DNA from 4 places in the Staphylococcus condimenti genome. Region 1 is predicted to be linked to each of the others. Evidence: a T-box and tRNA genes for the amino acid it is inferred to sense, from the RefSeq annotation. Region 1 holds a T-box; the other regions hold tRNA genes.

The links. The T-box of region 1 lies ahead of serS (serine--tRNA ligase). A T-box ahead of a tRNA ligase gene usually reads a tRNA of that ligase, here a tRNA-Ser.
Region 2: it encodes a tRNA-Ser, which carries the amino acid that the T-box ahead of serS (serine--tRNA ligase) is inferred to sense. The anticodon was not compared.
Region 3: it encodes a tRNA-Ser, which carries the amino acid that the T-box ahead of serS (serine--tRNA ligase) is inferred to sense. The anticodon was not compared.
Region 4: it encodes a tRNA-Ser, which carries the amino acid that the T-box ahead of serS (serine--tRNA ligase) is inferred to sense. The anticodon was not compared.

What each region holds. Positions count from the first base shown of each region.
Region 1 covers NZ_CP015114.1:1,565,520-1,570,677, forward strand. The annotation lists gene A4G25_RS07855 (hypothetical protein) at 1-173, opposite strand, end outside; gene hutH (histidine ammonia-lyase) at 436-1,950, shown strand; T-box leader at 2,034-2,240, shown strand; gene serS (serine--tRNA ligase) at 2,331-3,617, shown strand; gene A4G25_RS07870 (hypothetical protein) at 3,894-4,115, opposite strand; gene A4G25_RS07875 (hypothetical protein) at 4,246-4,440, opposite strand; gene A4G25_RS07880 (DUF2232 domain-containing protein) at 4,663-5,158, shown strand, end outside.
Region 2 covers NZ_CP015114.1:1,886,471-1,891,628, forward strand. The annotation lists gene gtfA (accessory Sec system glycosyltransferase GtfA) at 1-200, shown strand, start outside; gene gtfB (accessory Sec system glycosylation chaperone GtfB) at 193-1,545, shown strand; gene A4G25_RS09210 (DNA-3-methyladenine glycosylase 2) at 1,599-2,624, opposite strand; tRNA gene A4G25_RS09215 (tRNA-Ser) at 2,757-2,846, shown strand; partial or broken gene A4G25_RS13160 (YSIRK-type signal peptide-containing protein) at 3,054-5,158, opposite strand, start outside.
Region 3 covers NZ_CP015114.1:1,423,363-1,428,520, forward strand. The annotation lists gene treP (PTS system trehalose-specific EIIBC component) at 28-1,455, opposite strand; gene A4G25_RS07195 (VOC family protein) at 1,612-2,013, opposite strand; tRNA gene A4G25_RS07200 (tRNA-Ser) at 2,209-2,301, opposite strand; gene A4G25_RS07205 (glutamate synthase subunit beta) at 2,430-3,902, opposite strand; gene gltB (glutamate synthase large subunit) at 3,925-5,158, opposite strand, start outside.
Region 4 covers NZ_CP015114.1:1,918,051-1,923,208, reverse strand. The annotation lists gene A4G25_RS09280 (hypothetical protein) at 1-767, opposite strand, end outside; gene A4G25_RS09275 (helix-turn-helix transcriptional regulator) at 1,105-1,953, opposite strand; gene A4G25_RS09270 (alpha/beta hydrolase family protein) at 2,302-3,006, opposite strand; tRNA gene A4G25_RS09265 (tRNA-Ser) at 3,201-3,290, shown strand; gene gmpC (dipeptide ABC transporter glycylmethionine-binding lipoprotein) at 3,440-4,285, opposite strand; gene A4G25_RS09255 (methionine ABC transporter permease) at 4,309-4,968, opposite strand; gene A4G25_RS09250 (methionine ABC transporter ATP-binding protein) at 4,970-5,158, opposite strand, start outside.

The DNA.
Region 1 (5,158 bases):
CTGGCTTGCAGCAAATTATCGTGCTGTTTTTGCCATTCTGAAGGTGTAACAAGTTGGATGTCTGTTTTCTCGTTATCTTCTGCCGCTTCTGCTTGGTTGAATAATGAAGTCGAACTGCCCATGAACAATGAGGTTGCAATGATAGATGAAACAATCAATTTAGAATTCCTCACTGGATGACACTCCTCTACTTTTTTTGTCACTTGGAGTGTATCATCAAAAGCCATATTATTTTCATCATTTACAGAATCCATACCATATCATGAAGGAGGATTCATAAACTTAAATACTACTTAAGGTAGAAAAGATTTTAACTTGTTAAATTAGTGACGTATTACCATGCTACGGCTTTGTTGAAATCTATTGTCGCTCTCTGAATGTAAGCGTATACTTGTGATAATTGTAAGTATTTATATTACTAAGGGGGTAATTCAATTGACATTAGAATTAAACGGAGCGTCGCTCTCAATTGAAGACATAAAAAATTTTTTACATCAGCAAGATCAAGTTGCAATCTCATCTGATGCACTAGAGCGTGTTAAGAAGAGTCGTGCGATTGTAGAAGATATTATTAAAAATAAAGAAACAATCTATGGTATTACTACAGGATTTGGTTTATTCAGTGATGTCTTGATTGATCCAGACCAATATAATCAGCTGCAAGTGAATTTGATTCGTTCTCATGCTTGCGGGACAGGTGACCCATTCTCGCATGACGTTGCACTTGTGATGATGATATTACGTTTAAATACAATGTTAAAAGGCCATTCAGGTGTGACTACTGAATTGGTAGATCAATTGATTTATTTCATCAATCATCGTATTATCCCAATTATTCCGCAGCAAGGTTCATTAGGAGCATCAGGAGATTTAGCACCGCTTTCTCATCTTGCTTTAGCATTAATTGGTGAAGGTAAAGTATATTACCAACAAGAAGAACGTGAAAGCAGCGAAGTACTTGAAGAATTAGGACGTAAGCCGCTGCAATTATCTGCTAAAGAAGGATTAGCGTTAATCAACGGTACACAAGCCATGACAGCACAAGGTGTCATTAATTGGATTGAAGCGGAATCATTAGCTTATCAATCTGAATGGATTGCTTCATTGACACACCAAGCATTAAACGGTATTACAGATGCCTATCGTCCTGAAGTGCATGATGTACGCAACTTCCCAGAACAAAGCGCAGTAGCTGACCGTATGTTGTATTGGTTGGAAGATTCTAATTTAACGACACATCAAGGAGAAATCCGTGTTCAAGACGCTTATACATTACGTTGTATTCCACAAGTGCATGGTGCAAGCTTTGAAACTTTAAACTTTGTGAAAAAACAATTAGAACGTGAAATGAATGCAGCAAATGATAATCCGCTTATTTTCCATGAAGACGATGAAACACTTGTCATTTCAGGTGGAAACTTCCATGGACAACCTGTAGCTTATGCCTTAGATTTCTTAAAAGTAGCAGTCAGTGAATTAGGCAATATTGCAGAACGCCGTCTTGAACGTTTAGTCAATCCGCAGCTTAACGGAGACTTACCTGCATTCTTAAGTCCAGAACCTGGTCTGCAAAGTGGGGCGATGATTATGCAATATGCAGCAGCAAGTCTTGTGTCTGAGAATAAGACATTAGCTCATCCGGCAAGTGTAGATTCTATCCCATCTTCTGCAAATCAAGAAGATCATGTGTCTATGGGAACAATTGCTTCACGTCACGGTTATCAAATTGTGGATAACACAAGACGTGTATTAGCGATTGAATTAATCATTGCGTTGCAAGCCGTAGAGTTGAAAGGGATTGATAAATTATCGCCGCGTTCTCGTGAAAAATATGAGACATTACGCAATATCACGCCTTCTATTACAGAAGATCGTCAGTTCCATAAAGACATTACAAAAGTGGCTCGATACTTACAGCAAACGGCTTATACAAAGATTGAATGTAAATAACATGAATTTTTATTGAATTCTGAAAAAGTTGAAAATACGTATTGCAAATTATAAAAACCTTTGCTATAGTGAACTTAAGTTAATAAGACATTGTTCGCAGGACAAGTAATCCTGATAATTGATTTCAGAGAGCTTATGGTGAGTGTGAATAAGCAATCAATATCTGTGACGAATCTACCTGCTTATTGAAGGAACAACCGGTAATAACCGTTATTTTAGCGAGAGTGCAGTGCTTATTTTATATTTGTACTGTTAAATAGGGTGGCAACACGTAGTACCACGTCCCTTGTAGGGGCGTGGTATTTTTTTATGTTTTTTGCCTCCTTATAGATTCAAATTAATTCACTTATTAGGTATATATTGGAAAGGATGACCGTATTATGTTAGATATCAAATTATTCAGAAACGAACCGGACTACTTAAAAGGAAAAGTTAAATTACGTGGTATGGATCCAAAAGTAGTAGACGAAGTTTTAGAACTAGACGGCAAACGCCGTGAGTTAATCGGTAAAGCAGAAGAAATGAAAGCTGAAAGAAACAGAGTCAGCAATGAAATTGCTGAGAAAAAACGCAACAAAGAAAATGCAGATGATGTAATCGTTGAAATGAGAAAATTAGGCGATGACATTAAAGAAGTAGACACTGAATTAAATGAAGTAGATGAAAAATTAAATTATAGATTATCTACAATTCCTAACGTTATGCATGATGATGTGCCTGAAGGTGACTCTGATGAAGAAAACATCGAAGTTAAAAAATGGGGTACACCTCGCAAATTCGATTTCGAAGCTAAAGCACATTGGGATTTAGTTGAAGAATTAGGAATGGCAAACTTTGACCGTGCTGCACGTGTTTCAGGTGCACGTTTCGTATTCTTAACTAATGAAGGTGCACAATTAGAACGTGCATTAATGAACTACATGCTGACTAAACATACAACACAACATGGCTACACTGAAATGATGGTACCGCAATTAGTGAATGCTAATTCTATGTATGGTACAGGTCAATTACCTAAGTTTGAAGAAGACTTGTTCAAAGTGGAAAAAGAAGGATTGTACATGATTCCTACAGCAGAAGTTCCACTTACTAACTACTACCGCGAAGAAGTCTTGTCTGCAGATCAATTGCCAGGCAAGTTCACTGCACAGTCAGCTTGCTTCAGAAGTGAAGCGGGTTCTGCCGGACGTGATACACGTGGTTTAATCCGTTTACACCAATTCGATAAAGTTGAGTTGGTACGTTTTGAAAAACCTGAAGATTCTTGGGATGCATTAGAACAATTAACAAGCAACGCAGAAGCAATTCTTGAAGAACTTGAATTACCATATCGCCGCGTTATTCTTTGTACTGGCGACCTTGGGTTCAGTTCAAGTAAAACTTATGACTTAGAAGTTTGGCTTCCAAGTTATGATGAATACAAAGAAATCAGCTCATGTTCTAACATGACAGATTTCCAAGCACGCCGTGCAAATATCCGATTCAAACGTGATAAAGATGCTAAACCAGAATTAGTTCATACTTTGAACGGAAGCGGTTTGGCAGTCGGACGTACATTCGCGGCGATTGTTGAGAACTACCAAAATGCTGATGGTTCAATTACAATTCCTGAAGCATTAGTTCCGTTCATGGGCGGAAAAACTAAAATCGGCCCAGCAACAAAATAAATAGGATCATCGAGTAGTTGGAAAACGAATTAAGATGATCCAACCTCGTTCCAATATATATTTACCTACCACTTTGAGTGCTGTACTTACCAATACAGCACTCATCTTTTTTATTTCCCGATAATTTATTTCCCTGAAAGCAAACAAAAAACCGATTACCTTCTTCAGATAATCGGTATATCAGCATATACTAAAAATAGCATAGAATCAACGTTTTTAAGTGTTCTGGAAGTCTAAGCTCAGACAAACGGTAGTCTGACCCCCTGTTATGTATGTTCAACGTAATGTTGTTGAATCGTAGGCATTCGAGAATAGGAATGCAACAAAACTAATCACGCTTAATGTGAATAAACCATAACCTAAAGGGATAAGGAAATTTCCAGCATTAAAGAAAATGAGTCCTGTTATTGTCATTCTAATTAATGCATGTAAAACAAAACATAAAACGCTGGCAAAAAATAGTGCTAAACTACTTCCGCCAAAAAGGACTTTCTGCATTTCGACTGGTACTCCTTTTTAAATTTAAAACTTTATTTTTTTCTCATTTTTTATGTTTCAATTATAACGCGGTTTATAACAGATTACGATAGATGTTTTAGGATTTTAACAAATAATTAATAAAACGTAATTATTTAATAAAGTGTTGTATTAAGCTGCCGATTAATAAAATAATCATAGCGACAAGCACCATAATATTAGCAACAAGCGTCTGATATTGATTACGTAAATGTTTAGGTTTAGTAAGTTCTTTTAACAATATAGCACCTGCGATGAATAACAATAAAAATACAATCACGTAAACAATAATAGATCCGATTGACATATGAAATACCCCCTTATCTTTACATATTTCGAATGCTTTCTTTAATAAAATTGTACCTCAATTATTCTTCTGAAAACATGGGTAGAAGAAATATGCTTGATGATGTAAGTTGTGGGGTAGCAATAGGTTAATCAACACTTGCAGCTACTTGTTTCTCTTAAGGTAAATCAAGTAGGTGATTCTTGCCAACTATGTTAAAATAATTCTTATAGTTACTAAAGTATAGGAGTGGCGAATTTGTTTGCAAAAATAGACTTTAAGGCGACGTTTCTAGCAACATTAGCACTCATTGTTGTTGCTGCAGTCACCTATTTCCTGCCGTTTGCTGGACTGTTACTGTTCTTTGTTGCGACAGTACCTGGGATTGTTCTTTGGCATAAGTCCCGCATGTCATTCGGCATAAGCGCACTCATTACAGTTGTTTTAGTAGTATTTTTTGGAAGTGAAGGGCTTCTGAGCTACATTATTTTTGTCTTATTATTAAGTTTAATTGTAGGTCAGTTATTAAAAGAACGTACTTCTAAAGAACGCATACTTTATATCGCAACTACATATATGAGTATTTTAACGTTAGGCGCGTTTATGATGCTGCAAGTATTCAAGCGTATTCCGAATACACAAGTACTCGTTAAACCGTCTAAAGATCAATTGTACGATATGATGGCTATGAGTGGTTTAGACTCAGCTTCACGCGGTGTTTTAGAAGAGGGTTTCCGTC
Region 2 (5,158 bases), 320 kb from region 1:
ATGGTTATTTAATCCCGCTTGATTTAAAACAAGACCGCTTAGATGAGATTACAGATAGAATTGCTGCACGTATTGTGGATTATTTCCAAGGAAATACTGAAGATTTTCATCATAAATCTTATGAGATTGCAGAAGCATTTAAAACGTCGCATATTCAAGAAAAATGGCGTGACTTGATAGGAGAGGTGCTCAATGATTAATCTATTTGAACGTTTTAATCAACCGACTGAAACATTGTATCATTCAATGATGGAAGCAGGATTAGACCATCTGACTGTTGTATTAAATGATGATGGGTTTTTACCGGAAGCAGTGACTTCGCCTTATCGTTTTTTTGCAGAAAATGAAATTAAAGACAGCGACCATGCTTTGTATTTCAATGAAATAGAAGTACCACGTTTTTGGGATATCGAAGGAGATAACAATCAAGCGGTGATTAAAGATATGGGGCAAGTGCGCGGGAAGATTCATTATCAACCGAATTATAAACAACGTATTGTCAGCAGTGTAGAGTGGTTGGATCCACAAGGGTTTGTCCGCTACCGTGACCATTATGATCAATTCGGCATACGTTTTGCTCAAACCACATATGATTTACGCGGTGTAGCTATTTTGAAGGAATATTTTACGCGTGAAGGAGAACCGATTATTTATGTGAATTATACGACGTCGAATTATGTGCTGACATGGCATGGAAAAGATTATTTCTTTGAAACTGAAGCGGATTTTATTGTGTTTTATTTAGAAGTTATGGGCATTGATTTAGATAGTTTTGTGATTAATCATTTAGGCACACCTTTATCTGTTGTTTATAATTTAGGAATTGAAGGTCATGATTATGTTATTTGGCAAGAACATATTGATATCGATGCAGCATTGCCGGGTAATATGAGTTTGGTATTGAATGAAGGGAATCTTAATCGTTCATTGCGTGATTTTACATTGGTGGTGCCTGATCGTCATGAGTATGACCAAATTGTTGAAAAAGTGGATAAAGAGGTAAAACAGAAAGTGGAGTTAGGCGGTTATATCTATCCATTTACACGTCGCAATCAATTTACGCAAAGTATATTAACGATGACGAATTCAGATCAAATCGAGAATTTGGAGGAATTGGTGAAATTAAGTCCTCATTTGAAATTTCATATTGGTGCTTTAACTGAAATGTCTTCTAAATTGATGGCGATGGAGCGCTATGAGAATGTGAAGCTTTATCCATCGATTGAACGCGAAACCGTGAAGAAACTATATGATGACTGTGATATTTATTTAGATATTAATTCAGGTAATGAAATTTTAGATGCGGTTCGGCGTGCCTTCTTATCAGATATGTTGATTTTTGCATATGCGGAAACGGTACATAATTTGAAATATGTACTTGATGGAGAAGAAGGCAATGTCTTTAAAACTGCTGATTACCGGGGGTTGATGCATAAATTGCATCAGACTGTAGATAATCATGAAAAATGGCGCGGTTTATTGAAACGTCAAAAACAACAAGCGAATGCTGTGGAGGTTAAAACGTTTCGTCGATTATTTGAATAAAGCAAAAACGCTCGAATCTTTGTGGTGGTGAGGATTCGAGCATTTTTAAAGCTTTAATTGAGTGTGTTCCATAAATTGTCGACTGCGTAGCTGCGAACCGGATGCCATTTTTCTGCAGCGACTAGACGAGATTTTGATGTTGTATGGTTTGGCATTGCGTTTTTGATACCGATGTCTGTTTCTAAGAAACTATCAGTATAGCCGAGTGCTCTCATACCGATGTATTGTGCTGTCCATTTACCGATTCCTTTGATTGCTAGTAACTGTTTCATTTCAGCTTCAGCAGTTTCCATTTGGACGGTGTGGCGCGAAAAAGGAAGGGGAGATTCAGCACCCTGTACTATAGGATTTAATTGCACTTCATTATTTACAAGTGCTTCAGCTAAAGCAGCGATTGTATTGGAACGACGACCTGTAACGCCTAAAGGTCCTAATATATCTGAAATAGGTATGTCACCATGTGCTAAACGCACAAATTTTTCAGGGATGGGGAACAATGTATCTAAACCGGTTATTTTAGTTTTAAAGGATGTACCTAATGCATGAACAAGTCTGCCGGATATCGTTGTAGCTGCTTTGACAGTGATCTGTTGTCCTAATATTGCACGTACGCCTAATTCAAATCCGTTAAATGCACCTGGTACACGTAATCCTAACGTTATCCATTGTTCGTTAAGGGTTTTGTTGATGATTTCAGGATTGACTTCTAAATCAAATAAATGTTGCAGTTTTTGAACAACTTTATGCCATTCAGGTATTAAGCTTACACTCATTTCTACTAAGAGTGCATTGATTTTTATATTATTTTTTATCTTAAGCCAGCCTTTTACGGCTCTTTTTGTAGTAGAATCTTTAAGCAAGACGGTACGTGCATAGTAATTATCTTGTACTATTTCAACGCCCGGAATAGCTCGTTTGCTTAAATAATCTATCATTGCTGTCCAAATATAAGGTGGTTGATAATATAAATTAAATTCTATTGATTGATCGTACCAACTGTCATCAACGGAGTTGGTAAACCATGTGTCTTTATATAAGTTTTCTTTGAATGTATGAATAAATCGTTGTGTGAATTGCATTGTTTCACTCCTCATTATTCCATACCCGATTTAAGCAAAGTACTTGAAATCATATATTAGAAATTTTATTGTGGAAGCTGTCAGTGTTTAATCATCATCAATTTGCGAAAAGAAACACTGTCACAAGAGAATGGAGAAGTACCCAAGTACGGCTGAAGGGATCGGTCTCGAAAACCGACAGGGGCTTAGTAGCTCGCAAGGGTTCAAATCCCTTCTTCTCCGTCAAATCAAGCACGCTGATATAGAGGTCAGCGTGCTTTTTATTATATTTTTGCGAATACACATATTGTGATTAGGATCTGATTTTAAATGATTCCATAAAAAAGCAAAAAAACCTAGAGACTGTGGAAGTCTCTAGGTAAAGATTAACTATTCTTTATCTTCTTTTTTTCTTCTGCTGAAAGCTGCTAATCCAAAGAGTGCTAATAATGAGCCGAACAATGTTGTGTTTGTATTGTTTTCTTCAGTACCGGTATTTGGTAAAGCTTTTGCTTTAGATTTATTATCAGAAACGTCTTTGTGTTGTTTTGGTTCAACTTTATCAGCTGCTGGTTGAGTTTTCTTAGATTGTTGTTCATTTGCAACTGTAGTTTCTTTTACTTCATCAGAAGTTTTAACATTGTCAGTAGGTTCAGTTTTTCCGTGTTTAGGTTCAACAGGATCTTTTGGTGTTGGTTTTGCTGGTTCAGGTGTTTCTTTTTTAGCGATAACAGTTGGTGTGTACTTAGCTGTTGCTGCTGTACCATTTTTATCAACTCGTTTGACTAAAACGCCTTTGCCTTCTCCAGTGAATTTAGGATCCGGAGTAAATGTTACTTCACCGTTAGGATCGATAGTATATGTGCCTTCACCAGGAACTACTACTTTGTCTACTTCTTCACCCGTATTCGGATCAACCAACTTAGGTGCGATTGTGTTGTCAATCGGAACTAAAGGATCACCGCTTTCGAATGTAGGCGTACCATTTTGTACTTCGCCTTGAGGGCCTTCAGATGTGGCAGGTGTACCTTTAGGTGTTACTGCTGTCACATTAGGAATAAATTTAGCAGTCACCGTTGTACCATTTTTATCCACACGTTTGACTAAGATACCTTTGCCTTCTCCAGTGAATTTAGGATCCGGAGTGAATGTTACTTCGCCGTTAGGATCGATAGTGTAAGTACCTTCACCAGGAATTACTACTTTGTTGACTTCTTCGCCAGTATTCGGATCAACCAACTTAGGTGCGATTGTACTGTCAATCGGAACTAAAGGATCTCCGCCTTTGAAAGTAGGCGTACCTTCTTGAGGTTGACCTTGAACACCTGTAGAAGTAACCGGTGTACCAACTGGAGTAACTGGAGTTACGCTAGGTGTGTATTTAGCAGTAACCGGCGTACCGTTTTTATCCACACGTTTGACTTCAACGCCTTTGCCTTCTCCAGTGAATTTAGGATCCGGAGTGAATGTTACTTTACCGTTAGGGTCAACAGTGTAAGTACCTTCGCCAGGAACAGTCACTTTGTCGACTTCGTTGCCAGTTTTAGGATCAACTAGTTTAGGTGCAACTTTGTCATCGATTGTCACTAAAGGATCTCCGCCTTTGAAAGTAGGCGTACCTTTTTGAGGCTGACCTTGAGGTCCTTCAGATGTTACTGGTGTGCCGACAGGAGTTACCGCATTCACTTTAGGTGAATATTTCGCAGTAACTGTTGTACCGTTTTTATCCACACGTTTGACTTCAACGCCTTTAGCGTCACCTTTGAATTGAGGTTCCGGAGTAAATGTAACTTTACCGTTAGGATCAACAGTATAAGTACCTTCGCCAGGAACAGTCACTTTGTCAACTTCGTTGCCAGTTTTAGGGTCAAGCAACTTAGGTGCAACTTTGTCATCGATTGGCACTAAAGGATCTCCACCTTTGAAAGTAGGCGTACCTTTTTGAGGTTGACCTTGAGGCCCTTCAGATGTAGCCGGTGTGCCGACAGGAGTAACTGCTGTTACGTTAGGTGTATAAGTTGTTTGAGCTGGTGTACCATTAGTATCGACTCTTTCAACTTTAACAGGTGTTGCTTTACCGACAAATTGAGGTTCTGGAGTAAACGTTACAGTACCATCAGCATTTGCTGTATAAGTACCTTCGTTTGGAACTTTCAAAGTATCGACTTTAGCACCAGTAGCAGGGTCGATTAATTTAGGTGCAACATTTTCGTCAATCGGTACCGCTGGATCTCCACCTTTGAATACTGGTGTGTCTGTTTGAGATTGACCTTGAGGTCCTTCAGACTCAGTTGGCGTACCGACAGGAGTTACAGCGTTCACTTTAGGCGTATATTTCGCAGTAACTGTTGTACCGTTTTTATCCACACGTTTAACATCCCCACCTTTAGCATTACCTTTGAATTGAGGTTCCGGGGTAAATGTCACTTTGCCATTAGGATCAACAGTGTAAGTACCTTCGCCAGGAACAGTCACTTTGTCGACTTCGTTGCCAGTTTTAGGATCAACTAGTTTAGGTGCAACATTTTCGTCAATTGGTACCGCTGGGTCTCCAC
Region 3 (5,158 bases), 140 kb from region 1:
TATCTCTATTTCAACAAATTTTATTGCTTAATCAACCATTTCTTTCGCTTTGTTTTTTGCGAAGTTAGAAAAGATAACTGTTAAGACAGCCGGTACAATAATCGCAATGATTGTACAAATTCCATATACAATCCAATATTCTTTCTGAATGGAAATGATGGCCGGCACACCACCAACGCCTACATTTCCTAGTACTTTACTTGCACCGATTACACTTCCTAAAACACATGATGTAAGAATCGCTGCAACAAATGGATATTTCAATGGGATATTTACCCCGAACATAGCAGGTTCAGTTACACCAAGTAAGCCTGAAATACCTGAAGTTAATGCTAAACCTTCTTCTTTTGCCATTTTACGACGTTTATATACATACCATGCACCAAATGCTGCTGAACCTTGGCAAATATTTGAAATTGCTAGGATTGGCCATAAGTATGTTCCTTTTAAGCTGCTTCCCATTAATTGGAAGTCTACTGCTAAGAACATGTGATGCAAACCAGTGATTACAAGTGGTGCGTAGAATAATCCATAAATAGCACCGCCTAACCAGCCTGCACGGTTGAATAAGAATGTTACAACATCAGTAATGCCTGTTCCGATCCATAATGCAATCGGTCCGATGACTAAGAACGCTAAGAAACCTGTTACTAATAAAGCAATCGGTCCTACAACCAGCATTTTGATTGAGTCATGAACTACTTTATTTAGGCCCTTCTCAATCTGGGCAAGTACATATGATGCTAATAATACAGGTAAAACTTGTCCTTGATAGTTCAATTGTTTAACGTCTAAACCGAAAATGTGCCAAACTGGAATTTTTGATCCTTGGTTCAAATCATATTGCGAAACAAGTTGCGGATGCATCAATACAAGCCCTAATACTAAACCAAGTACCGGGTTCCCTCCGAATACGCGCATACTGCTCCAACCAATCAAAGCTGGCAAGAAGATGAATGCCGTTGTCGCAATAACATTCACAATATCTGCAAAATCATGTATCTGCGGAAATTGTTCGGTTAAGGGTTTCGGTCCGAATAAATCTTTCATAGTTAATAAGTTGTATATCCCCATTAACAGACCGGCTGTTACGATGGCTGGCAAGATAGGAATGAATATGTCTCCAAGTAATTTAACTAAACGTTGGAGTGGATTGCCTTTCTTTGCTGCCGCTGCTTTTACATCGTCTTTTGAAGCGCCTTCTTTACCAATATCAGCCATAAATTTTTTGTAAACTTCATCGACTGTCCCAGGGCCGATAACAATTTGATATTGATTATCCGCTTTAAATTGTCCTTTAACAAGCGGGTTATCATTTAATTTATCCTTATTTACTTTATCGTCATCTTTTAATACTAAGCGTAATCGCGTCACACAGTGCGTTGCCGTTTCTACGTTTTCCGCGCCACCGATTGCCTCCACAATCTGTTTAACGTCTTTATCTTTAACAGCCATCCGACTCACTCCCTTTGTTTTATGTTTGAATCTATTGTACTTGTCTAGACAAGTTATGTAAAGGCTTTCATTAAAAATAATAATTGCTCATTCAAAAAAATTTACTTTAACCTAAAAAAGTGATGGAATTAACCTTTTCCATCACTTCACATCTTATTATTTCTCTAATTTTTTTCGTTCAATAATTTGGACAAGGTTGCCGCAAGTATCATCAAAAATTGCGAATTTCACACCGCTTCCGTAATCCATAGGCGCCATTGTAAAACCTACACCTTGTTCTTTCAATTTTTGGTACTCAGATTGCACGTCTTCTACATCAAACATTGTACATGGAATACCCTCTTCTTTTAAACCTTCTTGATATGCTTTAGCTACTGGGTGATTATTGGGTTCCAATAATAATTCAGCTCCACCTGGATTTTCTGAGGAAACAACCGTTAACCATCTATATTCGCCTGCAGGTTCATCTGCTTTCTTTTGAAAACCTAGTATTTCAGTATAAAATTTTAATGCTTGATCTTGATTGTCTACAAAGATACTTGCTACTTTAATTTCCATGGGAATACCCTCCATTATGTAATAGTTATTTAATTCCTTATTTCGAACTATGGTAAACCTTCTTGTAAAATACCTCTATTAAATTGAGCACTCCCCATTTTTAATTATTAAAATACAAATTAAAAAGGCAATCACTCAATACGAACATTGAATAATTGCCTTTTTATATCTATTAGTCTTGGATTTCATTTATAATGGCGGAGGAAGAGGGATTCGAACCCCCGCGAGCCGTTAAGCCCCTGTCGGTTTTCAAGACCGATCCCTTCAGCCGGACTTGGGTATTCCTCCAATAAGCACAATAAACATCATATTATACCCCTTTATAAATGTCAATAAATTTTACAAGAAAATTTTACACAATCAATATTGACAATTCCGTATCGCAACAAAATAGAGGGACGGCTGCCCCTCTATTATTAACTTAAAACTAGCTGCTTTTGTAAATATCTATGAACAGATTTTGCTGCGCCTCGACCTTCTTTAATCGCCCACACAACTAAACTTTGTCCACGACGTGCATCACCTGCTGTAAAAATGTGAGGTTGATTCGTCGTATAATCAACTTCATTTGCTACAATTTTGTTTTGTTCGGTACGCAAATCAAAAGTATTCGGCACAGTATTTTCAGTACCTACAAATCCAATTGCCAGTAATATTAAATCAGCTGGCCAATGTTTTTCGGTATCATCAATTTTAGTACTGCCATCTGGCATTTTCCTCAACGTTTGTGTATAAACACCTCGAACATTGCCAATGCGATCCACATCATAACGCATCGTTTGTGCACCATAAGCACGTGGTTCAAAACCAAAACGTTCTTCTGCTTCTTTATGTGCATAATCCATTTTAAAAACAGGCATAGACAATGGCCAATAAGGATTACCTTCAATTTCATAACGTTCAGGCATCTTCGTACGATAATTGAATTGTACAACGGTTTTACAATTTTCTCGCAATGCAGTCGCTACACAATCAGCTCCTGTATCACCAGAACCTATCACGATGACATTCTTACCTTCGGCACAAATCTCTGCATCTTCTGGTTTCAATTCTCCATTCGCAATCTGTGTTTGTTCTGTTAAATAATCCATTGCAAAGTGGATACCATATCCCATACGTCCTTCTAACGGAAGGTCTCTTGCTTGCTGTGAACCAGTACAAACGATGATGGCATCATATTCAGATTCAAGCGTCTCTTTCGAGATATCATTTCCAACCTCTGTATTTGTAACAAAACGGATACCCGCTTCTTCCATCAATCGAATACGTCGTCGGACCACTTCTTTATCCAATTTCATATTAGGGATGCCATACATTAATAATCCACCTGCTTCACATGCCCGTTCATAAACGGTCACCTCATACCCCTTCGCATTCAATTCATCAGCTGCCGTTAAACCTGCAGGCCCACTACCAACAATCGCTACACGCTGTTCTATGCGATTTGCAGGAACACGCGGTTCTACCCATCCATTTTCAAATGCTTCGTCTATTATAGTACGCTCGATACCTTTAATTGCCACCGGGTCTCGATTAATATTCATCACACAAGATTGTTCACAAGGTGCTGGACAGACACGCCCTGTAAAATCAGGGAAATTATTCGTTTCTGATAACCGTTCGTACGCCGCTTTATAATCTTGATGATAAACAAGATCATTCCATTCTGGTATATAATTTCCAATCGGACATCCTACTGTATCACGTTCAACTAGTTGTCCTGTTTGGCAAAACGGAGTACCACAGTCCATACATCTCGCACCTTGCAGCGCAGCATCTTCTTTAGAAAAACATTGTTGAAATGCTGCATGACTCGTTAAACGTTCTGCTAACGAAAGCTCAGGCAGTGCTTGTCTGTCATATTTCATAAAACCTTTAAATTCTCCCATTTAAAACACTCCTTCCTTTCCGTTAATAAACAACTGAAAATGGTTCATCTGATGTCACTTCTGTACTTGAATCATAAAAAGCGTTCAAAACTGCTTGCTCGCTATTTTCAGTTTGGCGATGATGCAATTCAAGCTTGTGCATCATTAATTTATAATCTTTAGGTGTTACTTTCACTACATAATCAACAATATTATCAAAATCAGCTAAAATCGCTGAAGCTTTCTTACTTCCTGTATATGCCACATGTTCTTCTAACATATTTTTTAATGTTTCAAATTCTTCTGGATGCGCTAACGCATCAAAATCCAATGTTTCTAATGCATGGTATGCTTTAAATTGTTCGACATCATCAGGGAAAATATATGCGACACCACCGCTCATACCTTGACCGAAGTTATCTCCGACATTTCCTAAGACAACGACACGTCCCCCTGTCATGTATTCCAAACCATGATTTCCGATACCTTCTACAACAGCATGAACGCCACTGTTTCTGATACAAAATCGTTCGCCGGCATAACCATTGATGAAGGCTTTACCGCTTGATGCGCCATAGAAACATACATTTCCAGCAATAATATTTTCTTCTCGTTCTTCATTCGGTGCATTGATAATAATCTTACCGCCGGACAAACCTTTACCAACATAGTCATTAGCATCACCTGTATGATGAATAGTTAATCCAGATGGTGTGAATGCACCAATACTTTGACCAGCATGGCCAGTCGTTTCAACATAAATCGTATCTTCAGGTAAACCTTCCGCTCCATGTGCTTGAGTAATCAGACTACCGGCAGTTACACCAACATCACGCTGCTCATTGCACAAATTATAATGTCCTCTGAATTTAGTTCCAGAGAGAATAGAAGCCTCTGCATCTGGAATCAATTCTGCCGCATCAAATCCTTCTTCTAAATGATGCAACTGTTCAATTTCTTTAAATCGTGGCCCTTGTTCTTTATGCAACAGTGGTGCTACGTCGAGTGAACGCGCCTTTTCACTATGCACTTCTGATGAAGGTTCAAGTAAATCTGAACGTCCAATCAATTCATCCACTGTACGCAAACCAAGCTCAGCTAAGATTTCACGTAATTCATGCGCAATGAAATGCATGAAATTCACCACGTGATCCGCACGTCCTGTAAATAGGGCACGCAAATCTTCATTTTGTGTCGCCACACCGACTGGACAAGTGTCTTTATGGCACACACGCATCATGACACAACCAAGTACAATTAACGGTGCTGTTGCAAAA
Region 4 (5,158 bases), 350 kb from region 1:
AAATCAACTGTTTCAATTACATCTTCATCAATTTCCACATCTTCAGGCTCAGGACCTTGTCCTACTTCATAAGTTTGTAAATAAACTTGGACTTTGAAATCTTTATATTTACCCTTATATAATTCTTCAATGTCACCTTTTTTAATATAGATATCAGAGTTATTATCTAAAATCGGATTAAAGACAGCTGATTGCAATCTAGGTTCAATAATTTCTTCAATAGAGTAATCACGAGCTTCACGGTGACGGAAAATACTTTTATATACAAGATCTCCTTCTTTTAATTCTGGATAAAGTTTTAAGAATTCAGTTTTTGTTTCAGGCAGCTCAAATTTCTTCTTAGCTTGTACATCGACATAAATCGCAGCAAAATGTAATTTCGCATCTTCTGCAACAGTGTACGTCCATGATTTAGGCGGGTTTACAATTTTGTTCAAGTTATCCTCAATATCTCGTTTAATCGCTTTTACTGCATTTGATTCTTCGACAGTAGGATTCTGTTCGAAATCTTGAACATATACCGACTTCAACTTGATAATATTATTTAATTCATTATTGTTTAAAATAGCTAAATCCAAACGTGCAATCTCTCTTGCTACTGTTTCGCTATCAGAATTTCTTAATAATTGAATGCCTAACAAATCTTTTAAAGTGCCATCATTGCGACTTGTCAAAGTAAGATAAGCTAAATCATCGCCGAAATGTTTAAAATTCTTATTAAGTTTATTTAATCTCTTTTTTAAAAGGTCAGTTACTTTTACATTCATGATTCTTCATTCCCCCATAAAATAGCATTATTTTTTCTTGGTTTAATAACTTATACCCTAATTAGAGTATTATAATATTAAGATTTTATCGTATTTAACCTTATTGATATCCAAGGGAATGTTATTCTTAAAATTTCACTTAAGCTATTTCTAATTGAAACCCTTGAAAAACCATTTTTAAAGAAACAGTTAGATAAATAAGCTTGATAATATTAAAGTTCAAAATGTGCAATAGTTGATTAGATACTGCTATTACAAATAATAAAAAGCAAACAACTATTTGTGCAGTCTCCAGATTTACATTCAGAGACATCATAATGTAACGTCAATTGACACACTAAGACATCTCATTAACTGATGATTTATCATATTGTAAATACTTCATCACTTCTGTATAAACTGATTCAGTAATCGCATGCTGAGGATTTCGGTAATATTGAGTGCTTAAAATAAATTCTCTAGGCGTCATATGGTAGGTCTCTTTGAACCTCTTTAAAAAGGCACGCTGACTTGGAAAACCGAACTCCTCCCAAATGCCATTATCCTCTCCTCTTACTATTAGGTATTCAGCTAAATTGCATAATCTTACATTTGTAAGGTACTCTGTAAAAGTCACATTCATCTCTTCCTTGAATTTTCTAGAAATAAAGCTTTCATTATAGAAGAGTTCTCTAGCGACCACGCACAATTTAAGAGGTTCTTTATAATTATCGTTGATATATTCAATAATTTCATTGATTGTTTTGCTTAAAGTAGGACGGAACAAATAGTTATCGAAGATTTCTAAATAGACACGCAGATAGTTCAACATCTTAATAAAACAAATATCCGCTTCCAAATAATTTTTTTCATACATATTTCTAATTATATTCATAAATGAGTCTTTAATATGATGATGAATCTCAAAATTATTTTCAGTATTCAAGGTGTTCTTCATGTAATATTTTTCAAAGTAATTTTTATGAATTGCTAAATAGATAATACAGCCCTTATTAACCTCTATTTCCAAAGGTATCTTATCTGGTTTTTGAATAAAAAATTCTCCAGTTTTATAGATAAGTGTCTTTCCTTTTCTCAGCATCTTTACATTACCTGAAAGCACGAAATACACATGTACATAATCTTCATCCTTGGTTAAATCTAACTTGCAAATTGATGATTTAATAATACTGTAGCTATAATTCATTGAGGTCCCCCCTGATATCATTTTATAAATATTTAGGTAAAAAATTAGAAAGAAAATATAAAGTGGTCAAACGAAGAATGGTTGTGGCAAAATGAGAATTCAAAGTATTCAAAAAATGGATTGGTTTTATATCTAATCACATGATTCATTCGAAAAACTAATCCCGAATCTCTCACTTTTCATTATTATAATATACTATTTTCTCAAAAAATAAAATACTTTTTAACAAATGGGAGACTCTAACTGTTTTTAATGCATACAGTATACAATAAAAAATTCTGTAGCATTATATAAAAAGCAAAAAAATCGCACTCTTATTTGAGTGCGACCTAATAAAATAGTAATGCTTTAATTCTCTTCGTCTTTATGATCAATCCATTCAAGCATTAAATCGATATGACGGCCTTTAGGTTCAAGACATTGCATATGCCCTAGATGCGCGAACGCATATAAATCAATTGTGTTTTCTTCATTTTGAGACACATATGCTAAGGTAGACTCTACTTTCACACCGCTATCATTAAAACCTTGAATGATTAAAGTTTTTGTTTTTAATGGTAAACGTGACATTGGAGATGCTGCTTCAAGTGCTGCTCCTGTGATATCACCAAAATATTCCTCTACTGCATTTCTTCCTAGTCCTTGTTCTTTTGTGTACGGCACATCAGTTACAGGTGCCATCGCAATAACGCGATCAGCTTCATCTGCATTATTCAAGACTAATTGGCCGCCTACAGAGTGACCGATTAAAATAATTTCTTGATTATCAACAAATCTAGATGATTTGAAAGCTTGAAGTGCTTTTTTAGTATCCTCTTCAGGTATCGGCCAAGCATGTTCTCCCCGTCGATATTCAACGTTCGCAACATTATATCCTTCTTTTGTCAGCATTTCTATTAACTTATCATTTAATGAGCGGTCATATTGTTGTCTCCAGTAACCGCCATGAATTAATACGAGCCATTTATCATCATGTTCAGCTAGTGTATCTGGTGCTGGATAAATATCAATTAATTGTTCTTCATGGTCTCCATAATATAATTCTTCCATCATAGTAGCACTCCTAAATTGGTAGTTTTGACATAACATTAAATAATTACCCGATTTATAAAGCTGGCAACCGTAACCCATTTTTTGTCTTGTATTAACTTTTTGAAATACATTCAAAGTTTTTGATTTTTTTATTAAAAACTTGTTGACGGGTAGGTCATCTTCTTATATAATAAATCTTGTGTTAAATATTGCATGGAGAAATACCCAAGTCCGGCTGAAGGGATCGGTCTTGAAAACCGACAGGGGCTTAACGGCTCGCGGGGGTTCGAATCCCTCTTTCTCCGCTACTAAAAAGCTTCGATTCAGAATACTGAGTCGAAGCTTTTTTATGTTTTAAACTATTTCACTAAGCTCTTAAATCTTCAAAACTTGTGCTTGCTATATTAAAAAACGGTCATCCCTATCTCTAGGAATGGCCGTTTAAACTTTTACTTTATTTTAAGCTGTCTGTAATTTCTTTAATTTCTTTTTGTGACAAGTCAACGATTTTTTCACCGTCTTTAGTGTCTTCTTTCAATGCTTTTCTTGCTTCTTTAGAATGATACAACTCAGCAACTTTTTTATATGTTTTGTTATCTTTGTCTTTATCATTTACAGCAATAAGGTTGATGTAAGGTTTAGAAGTATTTGTATCATCTTTTTCCAAGAAGATTGGGTCTTTTTTAGGATCTAATCCTGATTTTGACGCAACACCGTTATTAATAACTGCGATATCTACGTCATCTAAAGAACGTGCTGTTTGTTGTGCATCAACTGCTTTAATATCTAAATCTTTTTTGTTTTCAACGATATCTTTTTTGCTGCCTTTCAAACCGAAGTCTTTAGAAAGTTTGATATAACCTGCATTTTCCAATAATTTCAATGCGCGTGCTTGGTTGGAAACATCATTAGGAATAACAACTTTAGCCCCTTTTTTCAAGTCTTTAATATCTTTGACTTTCTTAGAATAAATACCTAATGGTGCAAAAACAGTTGTACGGATTGGTGTGATATGTGTGCCTTTGTTTGCTTTTTCATACTCATGTAAGAATGCGAAGTGTTGGAATGCGTTCATGTCGATATCCCCATCGTTTAGCGCCTTGTTCGGTACGTTGTAATCAGAGAATTTCTTGATTTCAACGTTGATTCCATCTTTTTTCGCAAGTTCTTTTACTTTATCCCATACTTTTGTGTCATCTGATGCTACCCCTACTGTTACTGTTTTATCATCTTTCTTATTGCCACCGCATGCAGCAAGTACAACAACTAACGCCATTAACAATACTAATATTTTTTTCATATCCTAAATACCCCTTTGTTTGATTAGTTTCTGCGAATTTTCTTAGCCAATACATTCCCGAGAGATTGAATCAGCTGAACCATAATAACTAAGATAACCACTGTGATAATGATGACGATTGTATCAAAACGTTGGTAACCATAAGCTAAAGCCAAGTCACCGATACCGCCACCGCCAACTGCACCAGCCATAGCTGTTGAACCGATTAAACCAATAATTGCAGTTGTAATCGCTAAAATTAATGAACCTAAAGCTTCCGGCATTAAAAAGTAACGAATGATTTGGAAAGGTGAAGCACCCATGGCGTGTGCTGCCTCAATTACACCTGAATCCACTTCTAACAGTGAGTTTTCAACTAAACGTGCAATGTAAGGTGCCACATATACAGTTAAAGGTACAATCGCTGCTGCTGTCCCGATGGATGTTCCAACAATTAATTTTGTGAATGGCACAATCGCAATTAACAAAATAATGAATGGAATTGAACGGAAAATATTAATAATCGGATTCAAAATATGGTAAACTGCGACATTTTCCCATATTCCGTTTTTCTTAGTTACAACAAGCAGTATGCCTAGCGGAATTCCGATTAATGCACCAATTACTAATGATATCGAAACCATCAATAATGTTTGATAGAGTGCTTCCCATAATTGCGATGAATCTAATGATGAACCTAGCATATTATCCAACCTCCTCATATTCGATATGATGTTGTTTCAAATAATCATATGCGCGTTGTTTTTCTTCATCAGAACCTTTAATACGCAATGTTAGATAACCAACTGAAGTATCTTGAATATCAGACATAGAAGCGTAAATCACATTAACATCTAGATTGAATGTTTTAATCAATGTCTGGATAACTGACAA